One region of the Mucilaginibacter sp. P2_D11 genome, then DNA from elsewhere that is predicted to be linked to it. Evidence: riboswitches for the same ligand, from Rfam matches in the RefSeq annotation. Region 1 holds a riboswitch; each other region holds the start of a gene.
The links. A riboswitch is a leader RNA that binds a small molecule or an ion and turns the genes downstream of it on or off. The one in region 1 is predicted to bind S-adenosylmethionine.
Positions count from the first base shown of each region.

Region 2: it holds a riboswitch for S-adenosylmethionine, as region 1 does, so the genes downstream of both, AC1DXC_RS19035 (peroxiredoxin) here and AC1DXC_RS22315 (TlpA disulfide reductase family protein) in region 1, are expected to answer to the same signal.
Region 3: it holds a riboswitch for S-adenosylmethionine, as region 1 does, so the genes downstream of both, AC1DXC_RS05735 (cysteine desulfurase family protein) here and AC1DXC_RS22315 (TlpA disulfide reductase family protein) in region 1, are expected to answer to the same signal.

Region 1 is NZ_JBFUEA010000016.1:51,264-55,434, forward strand. Features, by position in the region: gene AC1DXC_RS22305 (cysteine desulfurase family protein) at 419-1,537, shown strand; tRNA gene AC1DXC_RS22310 (tRNA-Cys) at 1,546-1,617, shown strand; SAM riboswitch class I at 1,727-1,835, shown strand; gene AC1DXC_RS22315 (TlpA disulfide reductase family protein) at 1,933-2,505, shown strand; gene AC1DXC_RS22320 (SusC/RagA family TonB-linked outer membrane protein) at 2,822-4,171, shown strand, end outside.
Region 2 is NZ_JBFUEA010000012.1:70,684-74,854, reverse strand. Features, by position in the region: gene AC1DXC_RS19055 (hypothetical protein) at 59-307, opposite strand; gene AC1DXC_RS19050 (YybH family protein) at 341-769, opposite strand; gene AC1DXC_RS19045 (carbohydrate kinase family protein) at 1,055-1,930, shown strand; gene AC1DXC_RS19040 (hypothetical protein) at 1,957-2,181, shown strand; SAM riboswitch class I at 2,386-2,500, shown strand; gene AC1DXC_RS19035 (peroxiredoxin) at 2,650-3,285, shown strand; tRNA gene AC1DXC_RS19030 (tRNA-Cys) at 3,300-3,370, shown strand; gene AC1DXC_RS19025 (N-acetyltransferase family protein) at 3,507-3,995, shown strand; gene AC1DXC_RS19020 (class I SAM-dependent methyltransferase) at 3,990-4,171, opposite strand, start outside.
Region 3 is NZ_JBFUEA010000003.1:206,754-210,924, reverse strand. Features, by position in the region: gene AC1DXC_RS05740 (S10 family peptidase) at 1-1,174, opposite strand, end outside; SAM riboswitch class I at 1,433-1,534, shown strand; gene AC1DXC_RS05735 (cysteine desulfurase family protein) at 1,613-2,743, shown strand; tRNA gene AC1DXC_RS05730 (tRNA-Cys) at 2,848-2,919, shown strand; gene AC1DXC_RS05725 (PIG-L family deacetylase) at 2,934-3,851, shown strand; gene AC1DXC_RS05720 (triple tyrosine motif-containing protein) at 3,890-4,171, opposite strand, start outside.

The DNA of each region.
Region 1 (4,171 bases):
ACTTACAACCTGCGGTGGACCTAATTGCTGCTAATATCCTGCTCCCAATTCTGGTCGGCGCATTAAAAAGGAAAGAGTTCCTGATGGGCAGGAACTCTTTACAACCAATTATAAACCTGAATGAAGAGAAAGTTCTTTAAAGAGCTACAAGACACTTAAACAATTTCAAAAAAACATTACACTGCAAATATAAAATATATTCTACTATTTCTATGGGAATTATAGAATTAATTCTACTTTTGTCTCGATAAGTATTTACTGATTTTATTAATTGTTGGTTAAACCAGAGCATCCTTGTCCGCAAGGATGCTTTTTAAACTGCTACCATGAAACTGCGCCTGTATTGTTGTTGCTGAAAAATCAAGCTTAGCCGCCCCGGCTTTTAAATAATATCATCGTTTTATTCTATTTCAGTATTATGGGTATTTACCTCGACAATGCATCCTCTACTCCCATCCATCCGGATGTTTTCAGCACTATGGCGCCTTATATATTAGAACACTTTGGCAATGCAAGCGCAAACAATGCATACGGTCGAAAAGCCAAAGAGGCTATAGAAAATAGCCGGAGTATAATAGCGGCGTTATTGAAAGTGCCTGCGGAAACAATCGTTTTTACATCAAACGGTACCGAAGCAAACAACATGGCACTGGCTACCGCCGTTGCCGGGCAAGGCATAGATCATATCATTACCACGCCTTTTGAGCACGGCGCTATTTTGCAAACCATGGGCGTGCTGCAAAAGAAACATAACGCAAGGATAAGTTATTTGAATACAGACAGGATTGGCCGGCCCGACCTTAACCACCTCGAATACCTGTTGCGTACCAATACGCGCAACCTGGTATCGGTAATACACGCCAATGCCATTACCGGGTTGGTTAACCCGATAGCAGACATTGCCGAACTCGGACACAGCTATGGCGCTACCGTCCATTCAGACACGATACAAACCCTTGGCAACTATGCCCTTTATCCCGAAAGGTTGAAGCTCGATTTTGCATCGGCGTCGGCAAATAAATTCCATGGGCCACTCGGAGCAGGGTTTTTAGTTAACCGCAGCGGCAAGCGCATTAGCAAACTCGTTTACGGCAACAGCCCGGAACAGCAAACAGGTACCGAAAACGTAGCGGCGATTGTTGGGCTTGCAAAAGCTCTGGAAATAGCCTACTGGGATATTGAGGATAAAATCAATTATATCAAGGCCCTAAAAATAAGGATGATCACAAAACTGCAGGCATTGGTTCCGGGTGTGCGGATAAACGGCGGCAAACCCGAAGAGAACCTCGCTACAATCTTAAGTGCCAGCTTCCCTGATTGGGGCGGGCTGCCTTTGAGCAACCACCTGGACGATATCGATATTATCGTTTCGGGCGGTTCCGATTATACGGCACAATCAATCCCGGTATTCAAAGGCTTAGGCATAGCAACGGACATGGAAACCATCAGGTTTTCGTTCAGTTACAAAAACACGTTAACCGAGATTGATGAAGTAGTGGAAAACCTGGCTACTCAACTGAAATCGGTGGCCGCCTAAATTACTATGGTGGAGTGGCCGAGTGGTTAGGCGGGGGTCTGCAAAACCTCAAACGGCGGTTCGATCCCGCCCTCACACCTCAAAAACACAAACGCAGATCAACAAAAAAAAACGATATGACAATTAAATTATATAAAGCCCATGGGGATAGTAGAATTAATTCTATATTTGCATCGTAATCGTTCTTAATAATTATCAAGAAAGACTGAGGGAAAGGCCCGATGATGTCTTAGCAACCTGTACGCCATAGGTATAAAGGTGCTAATTCCTGTCTGCAGCAATGCAGAAAAGATAATGTCCGCAAAATTATTTGCAATACCTGTAAAAGGTGTTCATTACGTCATCCTCCCTCTTTCCGTCTTCTTGCTGTTATTCGGGGCACAACACATCAACACATGAAAAATAAATACTTATTATTAACAGGCATCCTGCTGTTATCTGCACTTTTTGCAGAGGCGCAATCTGTAACGCCGGCAGCCCCTGCGGCAGATGCCGACCGCGGCTACATCGTTAAAACCAGCGATCTTGCCCCTACAGATTTTGAACTGCGACTTACCGACGGCACAAAAACTTCACTAGCTCAGCTTAAGGGCAAAATCGTTATCCTGCAGTTTACAGCAAGCTGGTGCAGCGTATGCCGGGAAGAAATGCCTCATTTGGAAAAAGAAGTGTGGCAGGCCTATAAAGACAAAGGCGTTATCCTGATAGGGGTTGACCGCGACGAACCCCTGGAAAAGGTAAGCGCCTTTCAAAAAGTAATGAACATCAGCTACCCGCTGGCATTGGATCCGGGTGCTGATATCTTCGGGCGGTTTGCCAACAAAAAAAGCGGTGTAACCCGCAACGTGGTGATAGACCGCGACGGCCGGATAGCCTACCTAACCCGCTTATACGATCCACAGGAATTTGCCGGCATGCTGAAAGCCATTGACGGCCTTGTAAATAAACCCATTGTTGCCCTTAATTAATCCCTAAATAGAATTAACATAATCGATATCATATGAACACCTCTACTATCAGCCCTTACCGAAGTCTCTGGTTTGCCAATCACACCTTACATTTTAACAGCCTGATGGCTAGCTACCTCTCTTCTATGTGTTGTTATTGCTAATCCTTCAGCAAGGTTCCGGGCATAAGCCACCGCTTTAAAGCCCCCGGAGAAAATCAGCTTTCCATTCTTTACAAAGTCAACAAGCCCGCTGGTATTACACCTTTTGTGTAAACCATAGCGCGAGCTGCATGCATTCGTATTGATATTTTTTTTGACCCATTCATTAACAAATCATGTTTAAAAATTACAAATCGTTACTGGCAATCGTATTGCTATTCTTCACCCTGCAGCAGGCAAACGCCCAGTCTGTAAAAATAAGCGGCGTGGTAACCGCCAAATCCGATGGGCAGCCCCTACCCGGCGTAACCATCGGCGTAAAAGGTGCAACAACCGGCACCCAAACCGATGTACAGGGTAAATTTACCATCTCTGCAAACGCCAATGATGTATTGCGGATCTCTTATATCGGCTTCAATACGATCGAAGTTCCTGTAAACAACAGCGGTGAACCACTGAAGATAGTGTTGGAAGAAGCACCCAATTCATTGAACGAGGTGGTTGTTACGGCCCTAAACATCTCGAAAGATAAAAAATCACTGGGCTATGCGGTGCAGGGACTTAAGTCGAGGGACATTGCTGAGGCTAAAGAGAGCAACCTCATCAATGCCTTATCGGGCAAAATAGCGGGTGTAAACGTTACCGGCAGCCAGGGGGATATGGGCTCATCCCGTATCGTTATCCGTGGCGAAACATCGGTATCGGGCAATAATCAACCACTGTTTGTAGTAGATGGCGTTATTGTAGATAACTCCCAGTTCCAGGGCACGAATGGTTCAAGGGATTTTGCCAATGCTATTTCCGATTTGAATTCAGAAGATATCGAATCTATCAGCGTGCTGAAAGGGCCAAACGCAGCGGCCCTTTACGGTTACCGTGCTGCGGCGGGCGTTATCCTCATCAAAACCAAAACCGGCAAAGGTGCCAAGGGAGCAGGTATTACCCTCAATTCAAACACCTCTTTTGCTACCCTCAAGGTATTCCCCGATTATCAGAACGACTTCGGGCAAGGCTCAAACGGCAAATTCAGCTACGTTAACGGCGCTGGTGCAGGCGTAAACGACGGTGTAGACGAAAGCTGGGGCCCGGCATTGAACGGCCAGTTAATTCCGCAATTCTTCTCAAACGGGCAGCCTGCACCTTTCGTAGCACATCCAAACAACGTGCGCGATTTCTTTAGAACAGGCGTTACGCTCAACAACGGTGTTGCTTTAGCAGGCAGCAGCGATAAATTCGATTACCGTTTATCTTACAACAACCTGCACCAAACCGGCGTGGTGCCCAATTCTTCGCAGGGCAGGAATTCGTTCTTGCTGAACACTACCTTCCGCCCCAATTCAAAACTAACCATTACTACCATCGCCAATTATATTAAAGATGATGCCGATAACCTGCCTGGCGCATACGGCAGGCGTGCTACCAGCACCATGCTGCAATTTACATGGTTTGGCCGCCAGGTAGACGTAAGCCAACTTAAGAATTACCGCGATGCCAACGGCAACACCTTCAACTGGAACAATAGCTAC
Region 2 (4,171 bases), on a different contig from region 1:
TCTCTTTTCTGCCGGTTCGATTTCACCTGGCGGTTTAACAAACCTGCTTTTCCCTCAATCAAATTAGCGCATAAATTGCCAATAGCAACAGAACGAACATCAACCCTGCCATTTGCTGTCCTGCCCGCTCCATGCCTTTTTTGAATTCATCCTCCTTGTCATACTCCATATAGTAAATACTCCTGAAAGAATAAGCTTTAGCCCCCGGGCGGATTATTTGCTTGAAGTATCCCAATGTAAAAAGCACGCAAACACCTATAAGCCTAAAGAGGCTAGCTATCCAGCTATCGAAAATCAGGTGCAGCATACTGTCGGTATTATTGAATGATCGCCATCTTTATCAACTCGTATGGTCACACACAATCTTCCACTGACCATCAATCTTCCTGAACCATAACGTAAAATACCCACCGGGTGCGTCTTTCTCTCGTTTGAGGCTCCAGGCACCCATTACAAAGGCATCGTTCTTACCCAGCAGCTCTATCTTATCCAGCCTAAAGGTAAGCTCGCCCATTGCAGCTTTATCGGGGTAGCCCTTTTTATAGTTATCCAGCGTAACCTGCCAGCCGTAAGCCGGGCCACGCTTGCCAATGAACATTAATGAATCAGACTTCCAGTAGCCTTGCATAAAGCCCTCCAGGTCGCCTTTGCTCCAGGCGGTTTGCTGGTCGGCCATTAGTTTGGCGATGGCTTGCTTATCTTTATTTTGCGCTATAGCGAAGCAGGAACACAGAAGCAGGAGAAAAGAGAAGAGAATTTGCTTTTTCATTCAACTAATATAACGCTTCCGAACCATGATTAAAAGATAACACGATTAAAGGATTTAAGGATTGACAGGATTAAAATCAATCCAGCTGTCCTTTTTCTGAACCATGATTTGCTTGTTTAAGGGATACCCCGATAAAATTTCGCAATCGGAATAGTCCCATAATCCGGTAATCAAGCAAATCATGGTTCAGGCAATTAAAAAAATCCCGTCAAATCCTTCAATCGCTAAATCGTGTCAAAAAATATTTTAGCTTTATGCTTTCATCTTTCAGCCCTCAATCAATTTATGAACAAACAAATCTTGTGCTACGGCGAAGTTTTATGGGATGCCTTTGGCGATGTTAAAAAAGCGGGCGGTGCTCCTATGAACGTAGCACGCCACCTGGTGCAGCAAGGCAACAATGTATGGTTTGCCAGCAGCGTAGGCACCGATGCCTCGGGCAATGAGCTAACGGGCTTCCTTCAGGAGAATGGCCTTTTCAGCGATTTGATACAGCGCGACGAAAAGCTGCCTACCTGTGAAGTAACTGTACAGCTGGATGAAAATAACACCGCCACGTACATTATCCCGCAACCTGTATCCTGGGATAATATAGGCTTTACCGAACCTTTAGAAGCTACATCTAAAAAAGTAGGCGCCATCGTTTTTGGCAGCCTGGCCTGCCGCGAGCAAGCTTCTTTCGAAACCCTGCTCAACGTGCTTGATGAGAGCGACGCGCTTAAAATATTCGATGTGAACCTGCGCCCGCCGCATTTTACCATGAACACCATCGAAACGCTGGCTGCCCGTGCCGACGTAATCAAAATGAACGAAGAAGAAGCCGAGTTGCTTATACACGGCAGCAGCGGCGACCTGAAACAAAAGATAGAGGAGTTCCAAAGCAAGTTCCACACTAAAATCATTTGCGTAACCCGCGGCGAGCATGGTGCCATCATTTGGAACGATTACCAATATTACGAGCACCCCGGCTGCAAAGTTTGCGTGGTGGATACCGTTGGGGCGGGCGATTCGTTCCTGGCAACGTTTATTACGGGCTTGCTTAACGGCACCCCCATGCAAGCCCTGCTTGAAAAATCCTGCGCGGTAGGTGCCTATGTAACCACCCAGCGCGGCGCTAACCCGGTTTATAATGTTGATGAGGTGGTAGCACAGTTTTCGTAAGATAATAGCTCAGGTGCCATTTACAAATGAAACGAAGGCGTAACAGGGTCCAAAAATTTGTAGAAGATTTATTTGCCCGGCGATTTGACATTAATGGTGAAAAGCAAGTTACCATGAGAGAGTTCGTTGATGACCTTGCTATATTCCCAGAGTCAGAAGCTATGACCGGCGTTGAGCTAAGTGATACGGGTGGTTTAGAAATTGGCGAATCGCTAACTATACGTTCGATGAAAATTAAACGCATATCATAGCCGAACTACCCAGCGCGGTGCCAACCCGGTTTATAATGTTGATGAAGTGGTAGCGCAGTTTTCATAACGTGTGGGCTTGATACAATATAAGTCATTTTATGTTTTGATTTTCAGTTAGTTACAGATTCACCCGAGATAAATAACAAAATCTATAGGAATTGTAGTTTTTATAGCTACTTTTGTGATATAATCGTTCTTTAAAAATACTTATCCAGAAAGACAGAGGGAAAGGCCCTATGATGTCTTAGCAACCTGTACCGGCTTCGCGCCTGGTGTAAGGTGCTAATTCCTGCTCCGCCAATGCGGAGACAGATAAGCTGATTTAAAAGACAAACGGCGTTCGTAATGATGCCGTTATCTGCCGGCGGCTCCCCTTTCTTCCTCAAATTTTATTGGATAAGTTTTTACTATTGATTAACCGATAGCGTAATATTGCTATAAAAAATATTAAAATTAAAACTTACAACTATGAGCTTACGAATTGGCGATGAGGCCCCAAACTTTAAAGCACAAACATCCCTTGGCGACATTGATTTTTACGAATACCTGGGCGATAGCTGGGGCGTATTATTCTCCCACCCTGCAGATTACACCCCTGTTTGCACCACCGAACTAGGCAAAACAGCATCTCTTAAAGATGAGTTTGAGAAACGTAACGTAAAAGTTATTGCGCTGAGCACGGATAACACCGAATCGCACAAGGGGTGGATAAACGATATCAACGAAACCCAGGGCGTGGAAGTGACCTTCCCAATTATTGGCGACGAAAGCCGCGAGATATCCCTCGCTTATGACATGATACACCCCAACGCATCGCTTACGGCTACCGTGCGCTCGTTGTTCATCATCGGCCCCGATAAAAAGATAAAACTGATCATCAGCTACCCCGCATCAACCGGCCGCAACTTCCAGGAGATACTGCGCGTGATCGATTCGCTGCAGCTTACTGCTTACCACAGCGTAGCCACCCCGGCCGATTGGAAAGATGGCGAGCAGGTAGTGGTGCTGCCATCCATCAAAACAGAGGATATCCCCGCCAAGTTCCCCAAGGGCTTTGTAGAGGTGAAACCCTACTTACGCTTAACACCACAGCCGAATAAATAACAGGAAAAGCATAAAGTCGCGTGGCCGAGAGGATAGGCATAGGTCTGCAAAACCTTCAACGGTAGTTCGAATCTACCCGCGGCGTCAAATAAAAAGTGGATAATTTAGTTTTCAGAAAGCGACGGGCTGGGGAGCCTGTCGCTTTTTTATGGTTTGCCTCGCCAAACTTGATTTAAAGCCGGCAATACCCCAAATTTGAAGCATCGGTAACACACCAAACCATGGCAATAGAAATAAGGAAAGCCATCCCGGCAGATTACGATGGCATCTGGGAAATATTCTCGACAGTAATACAATCCGGCGATACCTACGCATTCGACCCCGAAACCACACGCGACGGCATGATGGAATACTGGCTTGCACCCAATATGCAAACTTTTGCAGCGATCGAGGATGGCCGGGTTGTGGGGACTTACTACCTTAAGCCTAACCAGCCTGGCCTGGGCAACCATACGGGCAATTGCGGTTATATGGTGCATCCCGGCGCAAGGGAAAAAGGCGTAGGCGGCATGCTTTGCCGGCATTCTGTAGACACGGCCACGGAAGCGGGGTACGTGGGTATCCAGTTCAACTTCGTGGTATCAACCAATGCAACGGCGGTAAAGCTTTGGCAAAAACAGGGGTTTTCCATCATCGGAACAACGCCAAACGGTTTTCGGCATCAGCAATTAGGTTTGGTAGACACCTATATTATGTATCGAGCGCTATAGGATATGTGCATCACCTGCATCATTTTTCCTTACGCACCAGGTGGTCATGCATCGCAGGTTTTGTACGTTGGTGGTTTTTATCGGCTCGAATAGCTTCCCGCCGAGTACCTGGGTGTATTCCAATAATATTTGTTCGTTTACCAGGAAACGCTCGCTGCCATCGGGCAGCAAGTAGC
Region 3 (4,171 bases), on a different contig from region 1:
ATTGGTTATCATATTTAAGTTCTCCGCGTACATAGTATTGAAAGCCCTGCGTAAACGGCGTAAGTATAGCGGCAATGCTGGGGTCGCCATGCTGCAGGGTGTCTTTTACGCGGCCATCAAAGGTGCCTATCGTTTGGGTATCGCTACCTAACAGCTCAGCAGTAAATTGGCCATCTGTTACCCTTCCGTTCGCTTCCGTCAAATAATCCCTGCTTAGGCCGGTAAAATAATGCAGCGAATCTATCACCTTGTTTACTAAAGCTTGTGGCGCGGCATCGCCCAAATGAAGAAAACGAGTATAAGTACCCTGCCCGAAGGCTGCTGCACGGCTCATCAATTGCTCGTCGGTAAGGCTATCCAGGCGGGCATCTAACTTATGATGGTAGCGGGCTGTAACCGCATATGTTGGCAGGTAGTAAGCATAAGGCGTTTCGTTACCCTCGTTAAAACTAATCAACTGGTAATTAAGCGCCGGCGAAATAAGCGTTATGCCGGAAAGCTTTACCCCGCCGTTGGCCTGCAGGTTTTCGGCCAGGCCCACAGCGCGTAGTCCGCCGTAACTTTCTCCGGCCAAAAAAACCGCATCGTTTTCCCTGCCGTTATCTGCCAGGTAGGCGCGTATGAATTCGGCGATGGAACCGATATCTTCTTTATAGCCATAAAACTTGCGGGCATCGGTACCGTGGGCAGCACGGCTGTAGCCGGTACCAACAGGATCTATAAATACCAGGTCGGTAAAACCAAGCCAGGTATTGCTGTTGTCTTCAACCCTGCCATTGCCGCCGACGCGCACCGGCCCAAACGAACCCATATGCAACCATAGTGCAGATGAACCGGGCCCGCCGTTAAACACAAAGGTAACGGGGCGCTTTGCAGCACTAATGTTATTATCAAGGCTGTAGGCCACGTAAAAAACATTAGCCGCAGCCCGGCCTTTCGACTGCCCTATACCCAGATAACCTGCTTTTGCCCTATAAGCCAACGTTTTGCCATTTAAGGCTATGGTATGCGAAGTTACCGCAGTGCTAAAGGCCGCAGGCCCCGCTGCAACATCTTCAGACGGGCGATGGGCAAATTCAGACCACGAAGTAGAAAGTAAAGCAATAGTGCCGGCCAGCAAAATAGTGGCAATAAAACGCAGATTGATTGTAACAGTAAAAGAAGAAGGTAACATGGGAGGCAAATAATAATTTTAATAAACAGCGGTTGTTTTTGCTTGGGGGTTAGCAACAACAGCTGCACATACCCATCTGAGGCATGGGCATTCGCATTAAAAATTGATTATTTAAACCTTGGGTTATCATTATAAAACACAGTACCGCTATATGCGGGTGCTGCAAATGTAATGGTAAATTTCGTTTCCTCAAATTTTTTCTATAATTTCTATGGGATTAATAGAATTTATTTACATTTGCATCGAAACGTTCTTTTAAACTTATCCAGAAAGACCGAGGGAATGGCCCTATGACGTCTTGGCAACCTATTATTTAAGGTGCTAATTCCAACTCCTGCCAAAACAGGAGAAAGATAAGAGTGCAAGTTTTCAACTTGTTAAGCGGTAAATCTCACCTCGCTTTCTGGCCTGTTTAAATCAAAATTTAATTAAATTACCATGAAAGTTTACCTCGACAACGCCGCTACCACCCCACTTGATAAAGAAGTGTTTGAAGCCATGACGCCGTATCTGCTCAATCATTTCGGCAACCCGTCGTCGCATCATCAGCACGGTCGCGAAGCAAAGCAAGCTATTGAAAGCTGCCGCAGTACCATTGCCGGTTTGCTCAATGCCTCGCCCAGCGAAATCATTTTCACATCGGGCGGCACGGAAGCCGATAATACTGCCATACTAACGGCGGTGCGCAACGCCGGCGTAAAGCATGTAATTACCACAAGGTTCGAGCATCATGCTGTGTTAAGTTTGCTGGAGCACCTCGAAAAAACCGGCGAAATATCCTTAAGCTTCATCGCTCATGACGAAAAAGGGAACCTGGATCTTAGTCATTTAGCATATTTACTAAGCACCAACCCGCACAGCCTGGTATCGGTAATGCACGCCAACAACGAAATTGGCAACCTTAACGATATTGAACAGATAGGCAACATCTGCGAAAAGTACGATGCGCTTTTCCACACCGATACGGTACAAACCATGGGCCATTATCGGCACGATGTAAGCAAGCTTAAGGTTCATTTCCTGGCTGCCTCTGCCCACAAATTCCACGGGCCAAAAGGTATAGGCTTTTTATATTGCCGGCAGAGCCTAAGGCCGGCCAAATTGCTGCACGGCGGCGGGCAGGAAAGAGCGTTGCGTGCAGGCACAGAAAACATCCCCGGTATAATCGGCCTTACCAAAGCATTGCAACTGGCCTATGCCGATATAGACGGGCACGGGCAATACATACAGCAATTAAAAGACCATCTGATTGCCGGGCTTACCCAAACGCTGCCGGGCGTACGCTTCAACGGAAATTCGGCCATTGCGGATAAAAGCTTATACACCGTGCTCAGCATCAATGTACCATCGTTAAACCCCGACCTGCTGCGATGTTTGGACGAGTATGGCATATCTGTATCGGGCGGGAGCGCCTGCAGCAGTGGCTCATCGTCGCACGTGCTTAGTGCGCTTGGCGTTGACGCAGGTAGAGATACCATCCGATTCTCTTTTAGCAAATTCAACACCCCGGAAGAGATAAATTATGCCGCCGGTAAACTTGCGGCTATTTATCAGTTGATTGCGGCATAATTGCGCAAAGGCAGCCGGTCCCGTTTCCTGTCAGTTTTTTATTGATAAGAATAGGGGCATGGCAAAAACATATAAGGGTTCTTCTTAATACGCAGCAAAAACAAGGTGGAGTGGCCGAGTGGTTAGGCGGGAGCCTGCAAAACTCCTTACGATGGTTCGAACCCATCCTCACACCTCCCATAATTAAAAAATGAAATTAAGCTATTTATATATCTTGTTGGCCGCCCTTTTTATATGCTCTGCGGCCACTGCGCGTGGTTGCGTGCCCGATACGCCTGCAAGGGTACTGGTGGTGATTGCGCACCCCGATGATGAGAGCGAAATGGCCGTTACCCTATACAAAATAGCTAAAGAACACCACGGCCTGGTAGATATTGCGGTTATCACCAATGGCGAGGCGGGTTATAAATACTCCACCCTTGCCGAGGCTTATTATAACATAAGCCTTACCAATGAACAGGTAGGCCGCCGAAAGCTGCCCGCCATCCGAAAACAGGAACTTAAAAACGCAGGGCGCATTATTGGCGTCCATCGTTACTATTTCCTAAACCAGCCCGATGCACATTTTACCCTGAACGAACGGGAACCAATAGACACCAGTTGGAACGTGCCCTACGTGAAAAAGGCCTTGCTTACTGTCCTCAACAAAAATCGTTACGATATTGTGCTTACCCTTTTGCCCGTGGCCCAAACGCACGGTGCGCATAAAGCTGCTACCCTACTGGCATTGGAAGTTGTTAACAGCCTCCCCGCCGACAACAGGCCGGTAGTATTGGCGGTAGCTACCCGCGATAAAGGTAATGCAATGCCCGGTTTCGGTAACGATTACAAGTACCCTCTGTGCCATACAACTGCCGACACCCCCAGCTTTTTTATCGACCGCACGCAATGTTTCAGCTACATGAACCGGGTGAACTATAAGGTAATTGCTAACTGGGAAATTGCCGAACATAAATCTCAGGGCTACACCCAAATGACGATGAACGTTGGCGACCTGGAGGAGTTTTGGAGTTTTACCCTAAATACCCCAGCCGGCCTTGATTGGTGCAGGGGCTTGTTCGATATCTTAAAAACTCCGCCACCGGCGTTGGCTAAAACTACCTATTGACATTTGCGGGCATCTCCAAACGCAGCCTGGAAAATGAGTTATTTCATCAGTTCCCGCTGGATGTTGAACAGGAATTCGAAGAGGTTCATCTCGGTAGGTATCTGTAATTTTTTGCGCAGGCGATAGCGGCTTACCTCCACTCCACGTACAGATATCGCCATCAGTTGGGCTATCTCCTTGCTCGACAAGTTCATGATGAGGTAGGCGCAAAGCTTCAGTTCCTGTTGATTGATGGTGCTGTAGCGATCCTTAAGCAAGGATAAGAAGCCCGCATGCACCCTATCGAAGTGAATGGAGAATTGCTCCCATTGTTCGTTCAG